DNA from 3 places in the Streptomyces sp. ME19-01-6 genome. Region 2 is predicted to be linked to each of the others. Evidence: predicted binding sites of a transcription regulator. Region 2 holds the regulator's gene; each other region holds the start of a gene.

Region 1 (6,459 bases), on a different contig from region 2:
CGGCGCGGCGAGGTCCCCCTCCTCGTCGACGACGTACTTCAGCTCCATCTGCTCCAGCAGCTGCTTGACCAGGTCCTGGTCGGGCAGCACGGGGCCCGTCGGACCCGTCGGTTGCGGCTCGGGCTGGCCCCCGAAATTCGGAATCGAGGACGGGTCGATGCTCACCGTGGATTTCCCTTCGTCTGGATACCGCCATCCTCCCTCACACCCGCCCCCACCGTGCAAGCCCGGGCGAACTGTTCCGGGGGGATCCGATCCACGGCGGCCCCCCGAGAGCACAGTCAGCCCACCCACGGCCCGCGCCCAGACCCGCGCGCGGGCCCGCGGCGACCACCGCCGCGGGCCGCCCGGAGGCCGCTTGTCGCGCTTGCCGCGCCTTGTCGCGCCTGCCGCCGCTCCTACTGCGCCGGGCCCACCAGCAGGTCGTCGCCGATCCGGTCCACCCGGACCGTGTCGCCGTCCCTGACCTCGCCCGCCAGGATCTCCTTGGCCAGCCGGTCGCCGATCGCCGTCTGGATCAGCCGGCGCAGCGGCCGCGCCCCGTACGCCGGGTCGTTGCCCTCCTCCGCGAGCCAGGCCAGCGCGGCCGGGGTGACGTCCAGCTTCAGCTGCCGCTCGGCCAGGCGCTCGGCGAGCCGGTCGATCTGCAGCTCGGCGATGCGGGCCAGCTCGGGCCCGCTGAGCGCGGTGAAGACCACCACGTCGTCCAACCGGTTCAGGAACTCCGGCTTGAAGGAGGTCCGCACGGTCTCCAGCACGCTCTGCTTCTTCTCCTCCTCGCTGAGCAGCGGGTCCACCAGGTACTGGCTGCCGAGGTTGGAGGTGAGGACCAGGATGGTGTTCCGGAAGTCCACGGTCCGGCCCTGGCCGTCCGTGAGCCGCCCGTCGTCCAGGACCTGCAGCAGGATGTCGAAGACCTCGGGGTGGGCCTTCTCGACCTCGTCCAGCAGCACCACGCTGTACGGGCGGCGGCGCACCGCCTCGGTCAGCTGGCCGCCCTCCTCGTAGCCGACGTAGCCGGGCGGCGCGCCCACCAGCCGGGCGACGCTGTGCTTCTCGCCGTACTCGCTCATGTCGATGCGGACCATGGCCCGCTCGTCGTCGAAGAGGAAGTCGGCGAGCGCCTTGGCCAGCTCGGTCTTGCCGACGCCGGTCGGGCCGAGGAAGAGGAACGATCCGGTCGGCCGGTCCGGGTCGGCGATGCCGGCCCGGGTGCGGCGCACCGCATCGGAGACGGCCCGTACGGCCTCGTTCTGGCCGATCAGCCGCTTGCCGAGCTCATCCTCCATGCGCAGCAGCTTCTGGGTCTCGCCCTCCAGCAGCCGCCCGGCGGGGATCCCGGTCCAGGACGCGACCACATCGGCCACATCGTCGGGGCCGACCTCCTCCTTGACCATCGTGCCGCGGCCCTCCTGGACCTCGGCCTCGGCCTCGGAGGCCTCCTCCAGCTCGCGCTCGAGCGCCGGGATCTCCCCGTACAGCAGCTTGGAGGCGGTGTCGAAGTCCCCGTCGCGCTGGGCCCGCTCGGCCTGCCCGCGCAACTCGTCGAGCTTCTCCTTCAGCTCGCCGACCCGGTTGAGGCCCTGCTTCTCCTTCTCCCAGCGCGCGGTCAGCCCGCGCAGCTCCTCCTCCTTGTCGGCGAGGTCGCGGCGCAGCTTCTCCAGCCGCTGCCGACTGGCCTCGTCGGTCTCCCGGGCGAGCGCCATCTCCTCCATCTTCATCCGGTCGACCGAGCGCTGGAGCTCGTCGATCTCGACGGGCGAGGAGTCGATCTCCATGCGCAGCCGGGACGCCGCCTCGTCGACCAGGTCGATGGCCTTGTCGGGGAGGAAGCGGGAGGTGATGTAGCGGTCGGACAGGGTGGCGGCGGCGACCAGCGCGCCGTCCGCGATCTGCACCTTGTGGTGCGCCTCGTAGCGGCCCTTGAGCCCGCGCAGGATGGCCACCGTGTCCTCGACGGTCGGCTCGGCGACCAGCACCTGCTGGAAGCGGCGCTCCAGCGCGGCGTCCTTCTCGATCCGCTCGCGGTACTCGTCGAGCGTGGTGGCGCCCACCATGCGCAGCTCGCCGCGGGCGAGCATCGGCTTGAGCATGTTGCCCGCGTCCATCGCCGAGTCGCCGCCGGCGCCCGCGCCGACCACGGTGTGCAGCTCGTCGATGAAGGTGATGATCTGCCCGTCGCTGGACTTGATCTCGGCCAGGACGGTCTTCAGCCGCTCCTCGAACTCACCGCGGTACTTGGCGCCCGCGACCATCGCGCCCAGGTCCAGCGCCACCAGCCGCTTGTTCCGCAGGCTCTCGGGCACATCGCCCTTGACGATCCGCTGCGCCAGGCCCTCCACCACGGCCGTCTTGCCGACGCCGGGCTCGCCGATCAGCACCGGGTTGTTCTTGGTGCGCCGCGACAGCACCTGCACGACGCGGCGGATCTCCTGGTCCCGGCCGATGACCGGGTCGAGCTTGCCGTCGCGCGCGGCGGCGGTGAAGTCGGTGCCGAACTTCTCCAGGGCCTTGTACGTGCCCTCCGGGTCCGTGTTGGTCACCCGCTGTCCGCCCCTCGCCTTCTCGAACGCGGCGAGCAGCTTCTTGGCGCCCGCCCCCTGTTCCGCCAGCAGCTCCCCGGCCCGGCCGCCCTTGGCGGCGATGCCGATCAGCAGGTGCTCGGTGGAGACGTAGTCGTCGCCCAGGTCCTTGGCGCGCTGCGCGGCGTCCGCGAGCACCGCCAGCAGCTCGCGGTTCGGCTGCGGCGGGGCGACGGTCGACCCGCGCACACTGGCCAGCCCGGCCAGCAGCCGCTCGGCGCCGTCGCGTACGACGGCCACGTCGGTGTCCACGGCCGCCAGCAGGTCCATCAGATTCTCGTTGTCCTGGCCCTGCAGCAGGGCCAGCAGCAGATGCGCGGGCGTCAGGTCCGCGTGTCCCGCGGAGACGGCGCGGTCATTGGCGGCGCTCACCGCCGCCCGGCTCTTGTTGGTCAGCTCGGCGTCCACGTCCCCGTGCTCCTCCTCATCGCGCTGGCGGCACCCAATCCCTGCCGCACCCAACATCCGTAAAGTTGAGTCTATTCCACTCAAGTGTGAAGGGTCGAGAGAGCAACGGTCTTGATCGATGACAGAGTCGATAGATTGGCCGTCATGGCCCTCGACCCCCGCGACCCCGGCCCCGCCTACCTCGCCTTCTGGCGCGAGCGCCATGTGTGCACCCTGACCACACCGCGCCCCGACGGCACGCCGCATGTGGTCCCCGTCGGTGTGACATACGACCCGACGGCCGGAATCGCTCGCGTCATCACCAACAAGCACAGCCGTAAGGTCGCCCACATCCAGGCGGCCGGCCCCTCCGGCGCGCCCGTCGCCGTCTGCCAGATGGCCGGGAAGCGGTGGGCCACGCTCGAGGGCCGGGCGGTGATCCGTACCGAGAAGGAGCTCATCGAGGACGCGGAGCGGCGCTACGCCGCGCGCTACGAACGCACCCCGTCCCCCAACCCGGACCGGGTGCTGATCGAGATCACGCTCACCAGGGCGCTGGGCCGGGCGTGAGCACGAGGGGCGACGCCGAGCCGCGCCCGGCGACGCCCCCTTCCCCCATCGCCATTCAGCTCGGACCTTTCGCCTGCGCGTACTCGGTGGCCATCTCGCCGGCGAAGTCGTACAGGACGACGGCCTCGTCACCGACCACCCGGGCGTCATGCCCCGGCGGGACGACGAAGACATCGCCGGGTCCGACTTCGGACTCCGCCCCGTCGTCCATCCGGATGCGCATCCGCCCCTGGGTCACGATCCCGCGGTGCGGCACCTGGCAGCTGTCCGTCCCGGCTATCTCCCGGACGGACTCCGTCCAGCGCCAGCCGGGCTCGAAGGTGCCTACGGCGAAATCGAGACCGCTCAGGTGCAGGACCTCCAAGTGGCCCCGGGGAAAGTCGCGCCGCTCGTCGGGCTTTTCGATCGTCTTGACTTCCAACATGGCGGTACCTCCTGTGCCGTACTCCCATCGTGCGCCTCGAACGGCCAGAAGCGTGCATCCTCATCACTCATCCCGGTGCCGATGCCCCGCCGCCCGCGGGTGACGCACCCTGATCCACACATCCCGCGCCCGCCGCCCCGCCCGGGCCCGGCGGGAGGAAAACTCCTTCAAGAGTTTTTGCCGGAGCTGTCGATCCGGCCTTCTCCCGTTCGACGCAAGGGTGAGAGGCAGGGAGAGCCCCCGCCCTCACCTCCCCCAGGAGTCACCCATGCCGCGCTTCATGACGCTGATCCGCATCGACGAGAAGAACGCCCCCGCCGAGGGCCCCAGCCCCGAGCTCATGGAGCGCATGGGCGCGCTGCTGGAGGAGATCACCAAGGCCGGGGTGATGCTGGACACCGCCGGGCTCACCCCGACCTCCGAGGGCACCCGGGTCACCTGGTCCGGCGGCAAGCTCAGCTACACCGACGGGCCCTTCACGGAGAGCAAGGAGGTCATCGGCGGCTACTCCATCGTCCAGGCCAAGGACAAGGCCGAGGCCCTGGAGTGGACCAAGCGGTTCCTGCAGACCCACGAGGACTACTGGACCATCACCGCCGAGGTCCGCGAGATCGCCGAAGGCTGATCGACCGCGCTTGCCCCGCTCCCGTGCGGCTGCTCTGATGGGTGAACGTGACGGGAGCAAGCTCTGAAGCGGGCCAAGCGATCGAAGCGGTCTTCAGAATCGAGTCCGCGCGGATCATCGCCGGTGTCACTCGCATCGTGCGGGATGTGGGCATCGCCGAAGAACTCGCGCAGGACGCTCTGGTCGCCGCGCTGGAGCAGTGGCCGGAGTCGGGCGTCCCGGACAAGCCGGGCGCCTGGCTCATGGCCACCGCCAAACACCGCGCGATCGACCTCATACGCCGCAAGGAGACCTACGCGCGCAAGCTGGCCGAGGTCGGCCGGTCCCTCACGGAAGCCCAGCCACCCGAGTACTCCGAGGACCCCGCCGAGGACATCGACGACGACCTGCTCCGGCTGATCTTCACCGCCTGCCACCCCGTCCTGTCGACCGAGGCCCGGGCCGCCCTCACCCTGCGGCTGCTGGGCGGGCTCACCACCCAGGAGATCGCCCGCGCCTTCCTGGCCCCGGAGCCGACCGTCGCCCAGCGGATCGTCCGCGCCAAACGCGCGCTCGCCAAGGCCGACGTCCCCTTCGAGGTCCCGTACGGCGCCGACCGCGCCGCCCGCCTCGCCTCCGTCCTCGAAGTCATCTACCTCATCTTCAACGAGGGCTACGCCGCCACGGCCGGCGACGACCTGGTCCGCCCCGCCCTGTGCGAGGACGCCCTCCGCCTGGCCCGCGTCCTGGCCGGCCTCATGCCCAGGGAACCCGAGGCCCACGGCCTCGCCGCGCTCCTGGAGTTCCAGGCCTCCCGCATCCCGGCCCGCACCGGCCCCGACGGCGAACCCGTACTCCTCGCCGACCAGAACCGCGCCAAATGGAACCGCCCCCTCATCCGCCGCGGCGTCGAAGCCCTCCACCGCGCCGGCCACGGCCCCTACTCCCTCCAGGCCGCCATCGCCGCCTGCCACACCCAGGCGATCCGCTACGAGGACACCGACTGGGCCACGATCGCCACCCTCTACGGCCGGCTGATGGCCCTCACCCCCTCCCCCGTGATCGAACTCAACCGAGCCGTCGCCGTCTCCATGTCCGAAGGCCCCGCGGCCGCCCTCCCCCTCATCGACGCCCTCGCCGACGAACCGGCCCTGAAGGACTACCACCTGCTCCCCAGCGTCCGCGGCGACCTCCTGGAACGCCTGGGCCGCGGGGCGGAGGCCCGCGCCGAATTCGAGCGCGCGGCCACCCAGACCCACAACGCCCGCGAACGCCGACTCCTCCTGGAACGGGCCGCCCGCTGCGGCTCCTGCGGCGGGGAAGGGAGATGAAGGGGGCGGCCGGTCGCTCGCTCAGCCGAGGATCCGGGCGCTGGTGACGGCTCCGTCCTCGAGGTCCCAGTCGGTGAGGATCTCGCGGTACTCGCCGCTGTCCATGAGCGCGTTGAGGGCCTTTCGCAGGGCGTCGCGCAGCGCGGGGTTGGCCCTGTCCACGGCGAGGCCGATGGGGGCCTCCTTGACCAGGTCGCCCTTTGGCAGGTGGAAGGCGCCTTTGGAGTCCTTCGCCTCGTGGACGGCGAACGGAAGGTCGGTGACCACCGCGTCTATGGAGCCGTCACGGAGACGGGCCGAGGACGTGAAGGGGTCCCACGAGGTCTGCTTGATCGGGTCCGGGCCGCACTCCTTGTAGGACGCGGCCTGGACCGCTTCCTCAGCGTCGGAGTCGACACGCATGCCGCAGAGGTCGGCCCACGAATGGATGCCCTGGGCCGTCTTCCACGCGGTGTAGGCCGTGTATCCGGAGTCGAAGTAGTGAACGAAGTCGACGCTCTCCCGTTCCTTCGCGTCGAAGGAGGAGTACTCCGAGCTCGGCATGACCATGTCGTACTGTGC
Region 2 (6,459 bases):
CACCGTGGGGGTCCTCGGTGAGCGAGGCGATGGAGTCTCCGAAGAGGTATTCGGTGTGTTCCTTGGTGGCGTCGTAGAGGATGCGGGACAGGTCGCCGCGGAGGATCTCGAGGTCCCCGGCGAACAGGTCGGCGGGCATCTCGGCCACCGGCTTTCCCGCGCCGTTGACGTACGACATGGAGCCCATGCCGGTGCGGGCCCGCTCCAGGTCGTCCAGGACGCCCATGCGGCGGAGGATCGACAGGTGCGCCTCGCCCCGGAAGTCGACGGCGTAGCCGCCGTCGCGCAGGGCGGGGGCGCGTTCCACGAGGGTGGGGTTGAAGCCGTGCCGGTGGAGCCAGTAGGCGAGCGCGGGGCCGGCGATGGAGGCGCCTGAGATCAGGACGTCAAGGTTCTTCGGTGCGTTGTTGTTCTTCATGGCGGAGAGCTTGTCCGGGAGGGCTCACCGGGGGCTCACCGCTCGCTCACCGCCTCGACGACGGGCTGGGGGAGGCCCATCAGGCGGAGCCTGTCCGGGTCTCCCGCGGCCTCGGCCGCCTCCCGGTAGCGCTTCCGGGCCGTCGGCCGGTCGCCGCGCGCCTCGGCGACGAGGCCGAGTCCGGCGAGTGTCCGCACCCGGTTGCCGAGGCTCTTGACCCAGTGCGGATCGATGCGTTGCAGGGCCTCCCCGTAGAGCCGTTCCGCCTCGGCCAGCTCTCCCTCCCGCAGCGCGATGTCCCCGAGCCCGCGCAGGGCCGCCCCCAGGCAGGTCGGGCTGCCGGCGCGGCGGGCCAGGTCGGCGGCGCTCGCGTAGTCGGCGTGGGCCGCCGCCGGGTCGTCGAGGTGGTCGCCGCGGTTGACCAGCAGGTCGGCGCTGTCCTCCAGGGCCCCCAGCTCTCCGGTGAGGGCGAGGGCCTCGTCGGTCAGCGCGATGGCCCGCGCACGGTCGCCCCGCCCGCCCGCGAGGCCGGCCAGCACGTCCAGGGCCAGCGCGGTGCCCCAGCGGTCACCGAGCGAGCGGAACCCCTCGGCGGCCGTGACGAGGGCGCGCTCGCCCGCCTCGGCGTCTCCCTCGCCGAGCGACCCGAATCCCGACACGTACCGGGCGACCGCCCGTGCCCACGGTTCGGGGCAGTCGCGTTGGGACGACACGAGCGCGAAGGCGCTCCGCGGGTCGGTCCCGGACGCGTTCCGCATCAGCCACAGGAGCAGAGCGGCCGGGTAGCGGCCCGCGCGGGTGCCCGGCCAGGCGGCGGCCAGCGCCTTCTCGGCCGCCGCGCGATGCCGCCGCCAGACGGGTCGTCCGGCGGTGCCGGACGCCGCGAGCAGCACGCAGATCGCGTACTCCTCGCCGAGCCCCTCCGGGGCCGTGTCGCCGACCATGTCGAGCAGCGTGATCGCGTACGGGGCGACCGAGGCGGAGGCGCCGCGGATCCACAGGTAGGTCGAGGCCGAGGCGAGCAGTTCCAGGGCCGTCGCGAGGTCCGTAGTCTCAACCGCCCAGCGCAGGGCCGCCAGCAGGTTGTCGTGCTCGGCCGCGAGGACCCGCAGCCACTCCAGCTGCTCGGCCCGGCGCAGGTGCGGGTCGGCGGTCCGGGCCAGGTCCAGGAAATACCGGGCGTGGGCGTGCCGTGCCGACTGGCGTTCGCCCGCCTCGTCCAACCGCTCGGCGCCGTACGCGCGGATCGTCTCCAGCATGCGGTAGCGCCCGCCGCCCGCGGCCTCCAACAGCGACTTGTCGGCCAGCGACTCCAGTGTCTCGCCCTCCGTGCCGCACACCCGCAGCGCGGCCTCGGCCGTCGCGCCGCCGGCGAAGACCGTGAAACGGCGCGCGGCGCGTTGCTCGGGCTCCGAGAGCAGGTCCCAGCTCCAGGCGACCACCGAACGCAGCGTCCGGTGCCGCCCGTCGGCAGTACGGCTGCCACGGGCCGCGACCCCGAGCCGGTCGTCCAGCCGACCCGCGAGGTCGTCGAGGTCCAGCGTGCGCAGCCGAGCCGCCGCGAGTTCGATGGCCAGCGGCAGATCGTCGAGGGCGGCGCAGACGCGCCGGACGAGCCGGGGGTCGGCGGTGAAGCCGCGCCGCACCGCGCCGGCCCGGTCGGTGAACAGACGTACCGCCGCCTCGTCGTCGAGCGGCCGCACCTGCCGGACGTTCTCGCCGATGACGCCGAGCGGCTCCCGGCCCGTCGCCAGGACGCGCAGCCGCGGGCAGGTCGCGAGCAGCCGCGCCGCCAGCGCGGCGGCCTCCTCGACGACGTGCTCGCAGTTGTCGAGGACGAGCAGCAGCATCCGGCCCGACAGCGCGGCGATCAGACGGTCTACCGGCGTGTGGGGGCCGCCTCCCGGCTGGAGCCCGTTCCCGCGCAGGCCGAGCGCGGCCAGCAGCGCCTGGGGCAGGCCCGCGCCGTCGCGCAGCGGAGCCAGCTCCACGAAGCACACCTCGCCCTCCGCGACCCCCGCGACCTCCACCGACAGCCGGGTCTTGCCGACCCCGCCCGGCCCGACCAGCGTGACCAGCCGGGCCACCCGCAACAGCTCGGCGATTTCGGTCAGCTCCTCGGCCCGGCCCACGAAGGACGTCAGCTGGGCGGGCGGCGCGACGGGCGAGGGCGACGGGTCGGCGCTCAGCAGCTCCCGGTGCAGCGCGGCGAGTTCGGCCGAGGGATCGGCGCCCAGTTCCTCGGCCAGGCGCCTCCTGGTCTCCTCGAACACCACCAGCGCCTCGGCCTGCCCGCCCTCCGCGAACAGCGCGCGCATCAGCAGCCCCGCCGGCCGCTCCCTGAGCGGATGGCGGCCGACCAGCTCACGCAACTCCGGTACGGCCGCGCGATGCTCGCCGAGCCGCAGCTCGCCCTCGACCCGGTCCTCGAGCGCCCCGAGCCGGAGCTCCTCCAGCCGCACGGCGGCGGACCGGGCCGTCTCGCCCCCGTCGACCTCGGCCAACGCGGGCCCCCGCCACAGCTCCAGCGCCTCGCGCAGCAGCGCGACCGCCCGCCCGGGGTCACCGTCGCCCAGCGCGGCCCGGCCCTCCCGGGCCAGCCGCTCGAACCGGCAGGCGTCCACGTCATCGGGCGCCACCACGATCCGGTAGCCCGCTCCGGCCCGCTCGATCGCCGCCGCCGGGCCCAGGGCAGTGCGCAGCCTGGACACCTGCGACTGCAGCGCGTGCGCCGACAGCGCTCCGCCCGGGTCGAGTTCGTCGGCCAGCCGGTCGATCGACACGACCTCTCCGGGACGGACCAGCAGCAGCGCCAGCAACGCCCGTCGGGCCGGCCCGCCCAGCGCGGCCTCGGCCCCGTCGTCGCGCCACGCCCGGATCTCGCCCAGGATTCCGAACCGCATGCCGGTGATTATGACGACGGCTCAGCGCACTCCCGCCACCGACCCGGCGACGGGAGTCAGGACCCGTGCGCCGTCACGTCAGACGCGGGCCGGTGATGTCCTCCGTGATCGCGAAGCCCTTCACCGGGCCCTCCGGGATCTGCACCTCGGTGCCGTACGGAACACGGATGGAGGCGGCGTACGTCTCCTCCCCCGGGGAGGGGGAGGTCAGCACGGTCACCGTGCCGTGGTTGTCGTAGTCGTCGATCAGAACGTAGACGGGGATGCCCGCGCGTGCGTAGGCGCGGCGCTTGCGGACCCGGTCGCGCTGCTGGTTCTCGTGGCCGGGGGAGACGACTTCGACGACGAGCTTCACGGTGGAGGCGGTGAAGCCCAGGCCGTCTTCGGTCCGGCCCTCTTCGGCGTCTCTGGGCGCTACGAACACATCAGGGATCAACACCTTCATGCCGTGGATGACATTCATGTCGTGGTACGCGGCGAAATCAGTCTCGTCCAGGTGTCTCTCGACGGCACGGCGCAGTCGATTGATGGTCAGACCATGGCTAAAACGTCCGGTCGGCGACACCTCGATGAACCCCTCGACAATCTCCGCGCGAAAGCCCTCAGGGAGTTCCAGAGACTTCCACGCCTGCCACAGGGCCTCATCGAGACCAAGTTCGGTGGGAAGCATGTCCTCAGGCACCTCCATCGTCGTAGGCGCCTCGTGGGCGAGAGCGGTCATGGCGCAGCACCTCCTCCTCAAGTGTGGGCCAGGAGCGTCCGTGCGGCACGGACAACCCCTCACGCTGGCAGAAAAGAGGCCCGACGACCGACGGATCGGTCACCGGGCCACTCGATGGGGTGAGGCCGGGGCGGGGCCGGAGGCTACTCCGGCCGCTTGGGCTTCGGCCGCCACACCACCAGCGCGCTGGTCTGCCGGACCTGGTCGTAGGGGACCAGGTCGCGGCGGTAGGAGGCGTGGACCGCGGCTTCGCGCTGTTGCATCGCCGCGGCCGCGCCCTCGACCGCGGACTGGAGTTCGGCGACGCGCTCCTGCAGGGCCGCGACCTGGTTCTCCAGTTCGATGATGCGCTTGATGCCGGCGAGGTTGATGCCCTCGTCCTGGGAAAGCTGCTGCACCTGGCGGAGCAGCTGGATGTCGCGGGCGGAGTAGCGGCGCCCGCGGCCGGCCGTGCGGTCGGGGGAGACCAGGCCCAGCCGGTCGTACTGGCGCAGGGTCTGGGGGTGCAGCCCGGAGAGCTGGGCGGCGACCGAGATGACGTACACCGGGGACTCGTCGGTCAGCTCGTACGGGTTGCGGCTCCTGGCCCCGCCCGTACCGCCCCTGCCTCCGGGCCCTCCTGGGCCTCCGGGCCCTCGGCCATACATCTCCATCGGGTCACGCTCCCTTCGCGGACTGGAACAGCTCCGCCCGCGGGTCCTCCCCCGCGGTCGCCTCCCGGTACGACTCCAGCGCCTCGCGCGCCTTGTCGCTGAGGTCCTTGGGGACGGTGACCTCGACGGTGACCAGGAGGTCGCCGCGGGTGCCGTCCTTGCGCACGGCGCCCTTGCCGCGGGCGCGCATCGTGCGGCCGTTGGGCGTGCCGGCCGGCAGCTTCAGGGTGACCGGGGGACCGCCGAGCGTGGGGACCTTGATCTCGCCGCCGAGTGCCGCCTCCGGGAGGGTGACGGGCACGGTGATGGTGAGGTTGTCGCCCTTGCGGCCGAAGACCGGGTGGGGGGCCACATGGACCACCACATACAGGTCGCCGGCCGGCCCGCCGGTCTCGCCCGGGGCGCCCTTGCCGCGCAGCCGGATCCGCTGGCCGTCGCTGACGCCCGCGGGGATCCGGACCTGCATGGAGCGGGCGCTGCTGGCCCGGCCGCTGCCCTTGCACACCTCGCAGGGGTTCTGTGCGATCAGGCCGCGGCCGCGGCAGTCCACGCACGGGTCGGTGAGCGAGAAGCCGCCCCCGCCGCCGCGGCTGACCTGGCCGGTGCCGACGCAGGTCGGGCACACACGCGGGGTGCCGTTCTTGTCGCCGGTGCCCGAGCAGGCCTTGCACGGCGCGGGGCTGGGGATCCGCAGCGGGACCGTGGCCCCCTCCACCGCCTCGGTGAAGCTCAGCGTCACCTCGTTCTCGATGTCCTGGCCGCGGCGCGGCTGGGCCCGGGTGGAGGTGCCGCGGTTGAAGAGGCCGCCGAAGACGTCCCCGAGGCCGCCGCCGAAGCCGCCCGCGCCGCCGCCTCCGGGCTGGGCGCCGCCGAAGAGGTCGCCCAGGTCGAAGTTGAAGCTGCCGGTGCCGCCCGCGCCCGGCCCCGGGCGGAATCCGCCGGTGCCGAACAGGGCGCGCGCCTCGTCGTACTCCTTGCGCCGCTTGGGGTCGCCCAGGACGTCGTTCGCCTCGGAGATCTCCTTGAAGCGCTCCTCGGCCTTGGCGTCGCCCTTGTTGGCGTCCGGGTGGAACTCGCGGGCGAGCTTCCGGTACGCCTTCTTGATCTCCGCCTCGGTGGCGTCCTTGGGGACGCCGAGGACTTTGTAGTAGTCCTTCTCCACGAAGTCCTTGGTGCTCATCCTCGACGTCCCTCCTCTCCTGCCATCGCTGTCACGTCAGCCCTCGTCCGGGCCACCGCTCTCCTCGTCCGGCGTCTCGTCCCCCTTGGGCTGGGCACCCGGCTGGGGCTCGGCGACCGCGACCCGCGCCGGGCGGATCGTACGCTCGCCGATTCGATACCCCGGCTGCAGAATCTGCACGCACGTGGTTTCGGTGACGTCCGGCGCGTACGAGTGCATCAGGGCCTCGTGCACCAGCGGGTCGAAGGGCTCGCCCTCCGTGCCGAACTGCTGGAGGCCCATCTTCCCCGCGACCGCCTCCAGCGATTCGGCGACGGACTTGAAGCCGCCGACGAGCTCGCCGTGGTCACGGGCGCGGCCGATGTCGTCGAGCACGGGCAGCAGCTCGGTCAGGAGGTTCGCCACGGCGATCTCCTTGACCGTGACCCGGTCCCGCTCGACCCGGCGCCGGTAGTTCTGGTACTCCGCCTGGAGCCGCTGGAGGTCGGCCGTCCGCTCGTTGAGCGCGGTACGGACCTGGTCCAGCTGGGCCTGCATGGCCACCTGCTCGAGGTCCCCTGCGGGGGCTGCCGGGCCCGCCTTGT
Region 3 (6,459 bases), on a different contig from region 2:
GCCCTCCCGGCCGGCGGTATGGGGGGCGGCCATTGCGCCTGACGCGACGGCTTCCCCGCCGTGTCGTGCCGCCCCCACGGCCGGAGCCGCGCCGCCGACCCCGGCTGCGGCTGCGGTCGCGGCTGTGGCCCCGGTCCCGGTCGCAGCCCCGGCCCCGGCTGCGACCCCGGCCCCCGTCCCGGCAAGCGCATCGTTGGGCGCCTGGGCCTGCGCCTGCGCCCCCGCCAAGGTCAGCACCGTCGCCCGGATCTCCGCCAGCGCGGGCGCCGCCGCGCCTTCGCGGACGGCGGCCGAGACGCGCTCCGCGCAGGTCGCGCAGGCCTCGACGTGTTTCTCGACCGACCACGCGTCGGTCTCCGGCAGCGAGCCGTCGGCGTAGGACGCCGCGTGTGCGGGTGTCACGTGCCAGGTGGCGGCGGGGCCGCCGCGGTTCGTCAGTCGCCGGCGCGTCATGCGGTGCCTCCGAGAGCGTCCAGGAGGTGCGGGGGTGTGGTGCGCCGCTCGGTGAGGGCGGCGCGGAGTTCTCTTCGGGCGCGTTGGGCGCGGGTTTTGACGGTGCCTTCGGGGATGCCGAGGAGCTGCGCGGCCTCGCGGGTGGTGAGCCCGTCGACGACCGTGGCGCGCAGGACGGCGCGCAGTTCGGGGGAGAGGCGGTCGAGGGCGGTGCCGACGTCGCCGTACTCCAGTGCGTCGAGGGCCCGCTCCTCCGCGGAGGGGGCCGTGGCGTGGGCCGGGTCCGGCTGGTGGCGGGCGTGGGCGGCCTGGGCCTGGGCGGCGCGGGTGGCGGCGCGCTGGGCGTCGACGAGGCGGCGGGCGGCGATGGTCCACAGCCAGCCGCCCGCCTCGCCGCCGCGGTGCGCGCCGGCCGTGCGCCAGGCCGTGACGAAGGTGTCCTGCAGGACCTCGCGTACGGTCTCGGGGTCGTGGCAGCGGCGCGTGAGGCGCGCGTGCAGCCAGCCCGCGTGCCGGTCGTAGAGCGTGGCGAGCGCCTGCGCGTCTCCCCGCGCGACGGCTCGCAGCAACTCCCCGTCGCTTCGGTCTGACCCCATCGGGCGGAACAGTCTCACGCCCCTCTATCGCTTACCGAAGGGGTGACGGTTCACGTTCCGCTGACGCACCGCAGGAACGGGTGATCGCTCAGAGCGAACAACGGGCCGGGAACATCGGTGGGCCTCCGCGCATTGAGTCTGCATAGCTCAACTTGCCTGCCGAAGGGGAGATCATGGCTTCCACGTCCACACCGCTCACCCTGCCCGTGCTGCCCCTCGATGACGAGGTGGTGCTGCCCGGCATGGTGGTGCCGCTGGACCTGTCCGACAGTGAGGTACGAGCCGCGGTGGAGGCCGCACAGGCCGCCGCCCGATCAAGCGGCAGCGGCGGCGGCAAGCCGCGCGTCCTGCTCGTGCCGCGCATCGACGGGACGTACGCGGGCATGGGCACGCTCGGCACGGTCGAGCAGGTGGGCCGGCTCTCCGACGGCGACCCGGGCGCGCTGATCCGCGGGGTGCGCCGGGTGCGCATAGGCGCGGGGACGACCGGTCCCGGGGCCGCCCTGTGGGTGGAGGGCACCCAGGTCGAGGAGATCGTTCCGGACCCGTTGCCCGGTGCCGTCTCGGAGCTGGTCAAGGAGTACAAGGCGCTGACCACCAGCTGGCTGCGCAAGCGCGGCGCCTGGCAGGTCGTGGACCGGGTGCAGCAGATCGACGACGTCGGCCAGCTGGCCGACAACTCCGGCTACTCGCCGTTCCTGTCGGTCCAGCAGCGCGTGGAGCTGCTGGAGACGGCCGACCCGGTGGCGCGCCTCAAGCTGGCCGTCGGCTGGCTGAGTGAACACCTCGCCGAGCAGGACGTCGCCGAGTCGATCGCCAAGGATGTCCAGGAGGGCGTCGACAAGCAGCAGCGCGAGTTCCTGCTGCGGCGGCAGCTGGAGGCGGTCCGCAAGGAGCTGGCCGAGCTCAACGGCGACCCGGAAGACGAGTCCGACGACTACCGGGCCCGGGTGGAGGCCGCCGACCTGCCGGAGAAGGTCAGGGAAGCCGCGCTCAAGGAGGTCGACAAGCTGGAGCGGGCCTCCGACCAGAGCCCCGAGGGCAGCTGGATCCGCACCTGGCTGGACACCGTCCTGGAGCTGCCCTGGAACGAGCGCACCGAGGACGCGTACGACATCGCCGGCGCCAAGGCCGTGCTCGACGCCGACCACGCGGGCCTGGAGGACGTCAAGGAGCGGATCACCGAGTACCTGGCGGTGCGCAAGCGCCGCGCCGACCGCGGCCTGGGTGTGGTCGGCGGCCGCCGGGGCGGCGCGGTGCTGGCTCTGGTGGGCCCGCCCGGCGTCGGCAAGACGTCGCTGGGCGAGTCGGTCGCCCGCGCGATGGGGCGGAAGTTCGTGCGCGTCGCGCTCGGCGGCGTCCGCGACGAGGCGGAGATCCGCGGCCACCGGCGTACATACGTCGGGGCGCTGCCCGGCCGGATCGTACGAGCCGTCAAGGAGGCGGGCTCGATGAACCCGGTCGTCCTCCTCGACGAGATCGACAAGGTCGGCTCCGACTTCCGCGGCGACCCCGCCGCGGCCCTCCTGGAGGTCCTGGACCCGGCGCAGAACCACACCTTCCGCGACCACTACCTGGAGGTCGAACTCGACCTGAGCGACGTGGTCTTCCTCGCGACGGCCAACGTCCTGGAGGCCATCCCCGAGGCGCTGCTCGACCGCATGGAGCTGGTGCGCCTGGACGGCTACACCGAGGACGAGAAGGTCACCATCGCCCGCGACCACCTGCTGCCCCGCCAGCTGGAGCGGGCCGGCCTGGAGCCGGGCGAGGTGACGCTGGAGGACGACGCGCTGCGCAAGCTGGCCGGGGAGTACACCCGCGAGGCGGGCGTACGGACCCTGGAGCGCTCCATCGCGCGGCTGCTGCGCAAGGTGGCGGCCCAGCACGAGCTGGGCGAGCGCGAGCTGCCCTTCACGGTCGGCACCGGCGAGCTGCGGCCGCTCATCGGCCGTCCGCACCACACCCCCGAGTCCGCCCAGGACCCGGCCGAGCGGCGCACCGCCGTGCCGGGCGTGGCGACCGGGCTCGCGGTCACCGGCGCGGGTGGCGATGTGCTGTTCGTCGAGGCGTCCCTGGCCGACCCGGAGACGGGCGGCGCGGGGCTGACCCTCACCGGCCAGCTGGGCGACGTGATGAAGGAGTCCGCCCAGATCGCGCTCTCCTTCCTGCGCTCGCACGGCGCGGAGCTGGAGCTTCCGGTCGGTGACCTCAAGGAGCGCGGCATCCACCTGCACGTCCCGGCGGGCGCGGTGCCCAAGGACGGCCCGAGCGCGGGTATCACCATGACCACGGCCCTGGCCTCGCTGCTCTCCGGCCGCCAGGTGCGCCCGGACGTGGCGATGACCGGCGAGGTCTCGCTGACCGGGCGGGTGCTGCCCATCGGCGGCGTCAAGCAGAAGCTGCTGGCGGCGCACCGGGCCGGGGTGACCACCGTGATCATCCCCAAGCGCAACGAGCCCGACCTCGACGACGTCCCCGCCGAGGTCCTGGACAAGCTGGAGGTCCACCCGGTCTCGGACGTCCGCCGGGTCCTGGAAGTGGCCCTCACCCCGGCGGCCACGTCGGCCACGTCGGCCACCCCGGAGGTTCCCGTGGCGGCGTGACGGGCCCGAACAGCCGACGCCCTCCGCCGTACGGACAGCCGGGTCCGTACGGCGGAGGGCGAAGCGCCGAGGGTGGGGCTCAGCCGTTGGCGAGGGCCTGGACGCGGTCGATCGCGCCGTTGAACTTGTTGTGGTCGCCGACCGTCGCGCCCGACGAGGTGTACTGCCAGATGGTGTGGAAGCCCCAGCCCGCCGGGAGTTCACCGACCGAGGAGCCGTAGCGCGGGATCCACAGCGGGTTGGTGCCGCCGAAGGCGCTGGAGTTGCCCGTGCAGCTCTTCCACCAGCTCGTCGAGGTGTAGATCACCGCGTCGCGCCCGGTGAGCGACTTGTACGTGGTGGTGAAGTCCTTGATCCAGCTGACCATCGCGCTCGCGCTCTTGCCGTAGCAGGTCGCGCCGTAGGGGTTGTACTCCATGTCGAGCGCGCCGGGGAGCGTCTTGCCGTCCTTCGACCAGCCACCGCCGTGGTTGACGAAGTACGTGGCCTGCGCCGCACCGCTGGAGTTGTCCGGCAGCGCGAAGTGGTACGACCCGCGGATCATGCCGACGTTGTACGACCCGGTGTACTGCTGCGAGAAGTACGGGTTGGTGTAGGTGGTGCCCTCCGTCGCCTTGACGTAGGCGAAGCGGACTCCGCTGCTCCAGAGCGTCGACCAGGCGACGTTGCCCTGGTGGCTGCTGACGTCCACGCCTTCGACGGTGGCAAGCAGCCCGGGCGGCTCCTCACCGGTCGTGGAACCGCCTTCGTGCTTAAGTATCTGGGAGCCCGCCCAGTCGTCCTCGGGGTGGGGGATGGCCTTTCCGCTCTCGGCGGCCGAAGCCGGACCGGAGAGCGTGAAGCTCATCGCGAGAAGACCGGCGAGAATGCCGCCAAGCGCGGTCAGGGTGCGCCGGGTCGTACCAGGTCTGTGCTTGGGCATGGCGTGCCTCCGAGGGCCTCGTGTGGGGAGAGGTGCACATGTCATTGGAATGGCCATGTCAGGTAGGACGCTACGGGCGTAGATACGCGGCGCGGAAGGGGGGAGGGTTGCTGCCGTTGGTCTAATCCTGCGAAATACTGACGGAGCTGCGGCGACGGCCGCGCCTGAAAGAAAATTTCACGCCGTGAAAATCCGGAGAGGGCTCTGACGTGCACAACAACGGGGCATTGCCCCCCGAGGGGGGTGAGGAACGCACCATGGGCGGAATTGGTGTAGACCATGCATTCCTGGCTCTGGAGCGCGAATTGGCGGTTTTCCTTCGTCGAGCCCGCGCCTCTTCGGGTGAATTGGCCCGGGAAGTCCACCCGGAGCTGGAATCCGCCGCGTACGGACTGCTGATGCGGCTGGAAGACGCCGGACAGCAGCGGGCCACGGATCTCGCGGCCTACTTCGGCGTCGGCAAGGCGACCATGAGCCGCCAGCTGCGGGCGCTGGAGGACCTCGGGCTGGTGGCCCGGGCCCCCGACCCCGCCGACGGCCGGGCCTTCCTGGTTCAGATGACGGATGAGGGGCGTGCCAGGTTCCGTCGCGTACGAGGGGCCCGGCGGGCGCGGTACGCGCGCCGCCTCGCGGCGTGGGAGCGCAGCGAGGTGGCCGAACTCGCCCGGCTGCTGCACCGGCTGAACTCCGCGCAGGCCACCGAGGAGCCCGGACAGGGCGCAGCTTCGCCGCAGGACTAGGCCTCTCATGTACGTCAGGATCGGCAAGCTCCGCCGACCCGGCGACGCGGGTGCGGCGTTCGGGGGACGGCCGGAGGTGGTCTTGGCCGCCGGGGCGCGGCGGGGGCCGCCCGGGCGAACGCGCGGGCCTGGGACTTTGCCGGGGTTCCGCTAGAACTCCGCGAAGACGACCGCCGCGTCGTCGTGCGCCTTGTAGCGGCGGAACGCGGTGCGCTCCGGGTCGGCGTCCTCCGCCGCCCGCACCCGGTCGATCAGCGCCTGCGGGCCCTCCTTCCGCAGCAGCGCGAAGCACTCGGTCCAGTCGCCCTCGCGGAACATCTCCACCCACCGCGCCGCCCCGTCGGTGAGCGCCGCCACCGCCCGTATCCCCGCGCGCGGGGAGGCGCCGGTCACGGCTCTGCGGGAGACCGCCGGGTCGGCGGCGGCGGTGAAGAAGCCGCCCTCGACATTGCGCAGCGGGGCCAGCGGCCGCCGCCCCGCGGCGCGCAGCCGGTCGATCCGGTCGTCGAGCACGGGCGTCACCGTGCCGTCCGTCCGCTCGATCAGCAACGCGGAGTCGGAGAGCACCAGATGCTCGACCCGCTCCGCATCCCACCGCACCGCGACGACCGTCGCCTGAGGCGTTCTAACGTGAGAAAGGTCACATTCTGGGCCGTGCGCGTCGGCCGTTCGTTCGATCGCGCGGGAGAGGCAGTCTGCCAGCGGCATATCCCGGCGCGATCCGGACAGTTCGAGCAGCGCCCCGCCCAGCCGGGCGGTGAACCAGGGCACGCCATGGACGCAGCCGTAGTCTTCCTCGGGTGGCGTCACCCCGTCCAGGACGACCAGTGCCCCGCCCTGACCTGACGCCGGCAGTGCTACCGACGCGTAGTCCTCGTTGGGGACCTGGTGATCACCGGGGGCGGTGGCGAGCTCGATGCGCATCTGGCCAGTCTGCCGGACCGGGGCCCGTCACTCCTGGGCGCCGAGAGGTGGGCGCACGCGGCGGTTTGCCGGATTGGCCGCGATTGACGGTTACGGGAACCTGCGGGGGAGCATCTTGCCAGGAGGCCGGGCGATTTCCAACCCGCGAAAGGTTGTCGGAGGGTATGGCCCGCGACCGAAGTTTGGTGGTCAACTACGCAATGGGGTTCACTCGTTCGGGC

Evidence for each region. The regulator HspR, encoded in region 2, represses chaperone genes until heat shock. The targets are predictions, from matches to a motif close to TTGAGNNNNNNNNNCTCAA.
Region 1: clpB (ATP-dependent chaperone ClpB) is a predicted target of HspR. The motif match lies at 3,056-3,074, and genes of this name have one in related genera.
Region 3: lon (endopeptidase La) is a predicted target of HspR. The motif match lies at 1,182-1,200, and genes of this name have one in related genera.

The regions. Positions count from the first base shown of each region.
Region 1 is NZ_JARAXF010000024.1:126,208-132,666, forward strand. Features, by position in the region: gene PV419_RS37855 (YbjN domain-containing protein) at 1-165, opposite strand, end outside; gene clpB (ATP-dependent chaperone ClpB) at 399-2,990, opposite strand; gene PV419_RS37865 (pyridoxamine 5'-phosphate oxidase family protein) at 3,135-3,539, shown strand; gene PV419_RS37870 (cupin domain-containing protein) at 3,595-3,963, opposite strand; gene PV419_RS37875 (YciI family protein) at 4,232-4,588, shown strand; gene PV419_RS37880 (RNA polymerase sigma factor) at 4,636-5,898, shown strand; gene PV419_RS37885 (serine/threonine-protein kinase) at 5,920-6,459, opposite strand, start outside.
Region 2 is NZ_JARAXF010000005.1:2,737-9,195, forward strand. Features, by position in the region: gene PV419_RS13315 (FAD-dependent monooxygenase) at 1-418, opposite strand, end outside; gene PV419_RS13320 (BTAD domain-containing putative transcriptional regulator) at 454-3,321, opposite strand; gene PV419_RS13325 (Uma2 family endonuclease) at 3,395-4,042, opposite strand; gene PV419_RS13330 (heat shock protein transcriptional repressor HspR) at 4,186-4,689, opposite strand; gene dnaJ (molecular chaperone DnaJ) at 4,700-5,875, opposite strand; gene grpE (nucleotide exchange factor GrpE) at 5,912-6,459, opposite strand, start outside.
Region 3 is NZ_JARAXF010000003.1:241,740-248,198, reverse strand. Features, by position in the region: gene PV419_RS07690 (zf-HC2 domain-containing protein) at 1-453, opposite strand, end outside; gene PV419_RS07685 (RNA polymerase sigma factor) at 450-1,049, opposite strand; gene lon (endopeptidase La) at 1,223-3,652, shown strand; gene PV419_RS07675 (GH25 family lysozyme) at 3,732-4,574, opposite strand; gene PV419_RS07670 (MarR family winged helix-turn-helix transcriptional regulator) at 4,832-5,314, shown strand; gene PV419_RS07665 (protein phosphatase 2C domain-containing protein) at 5,465-6,238, opposite strand.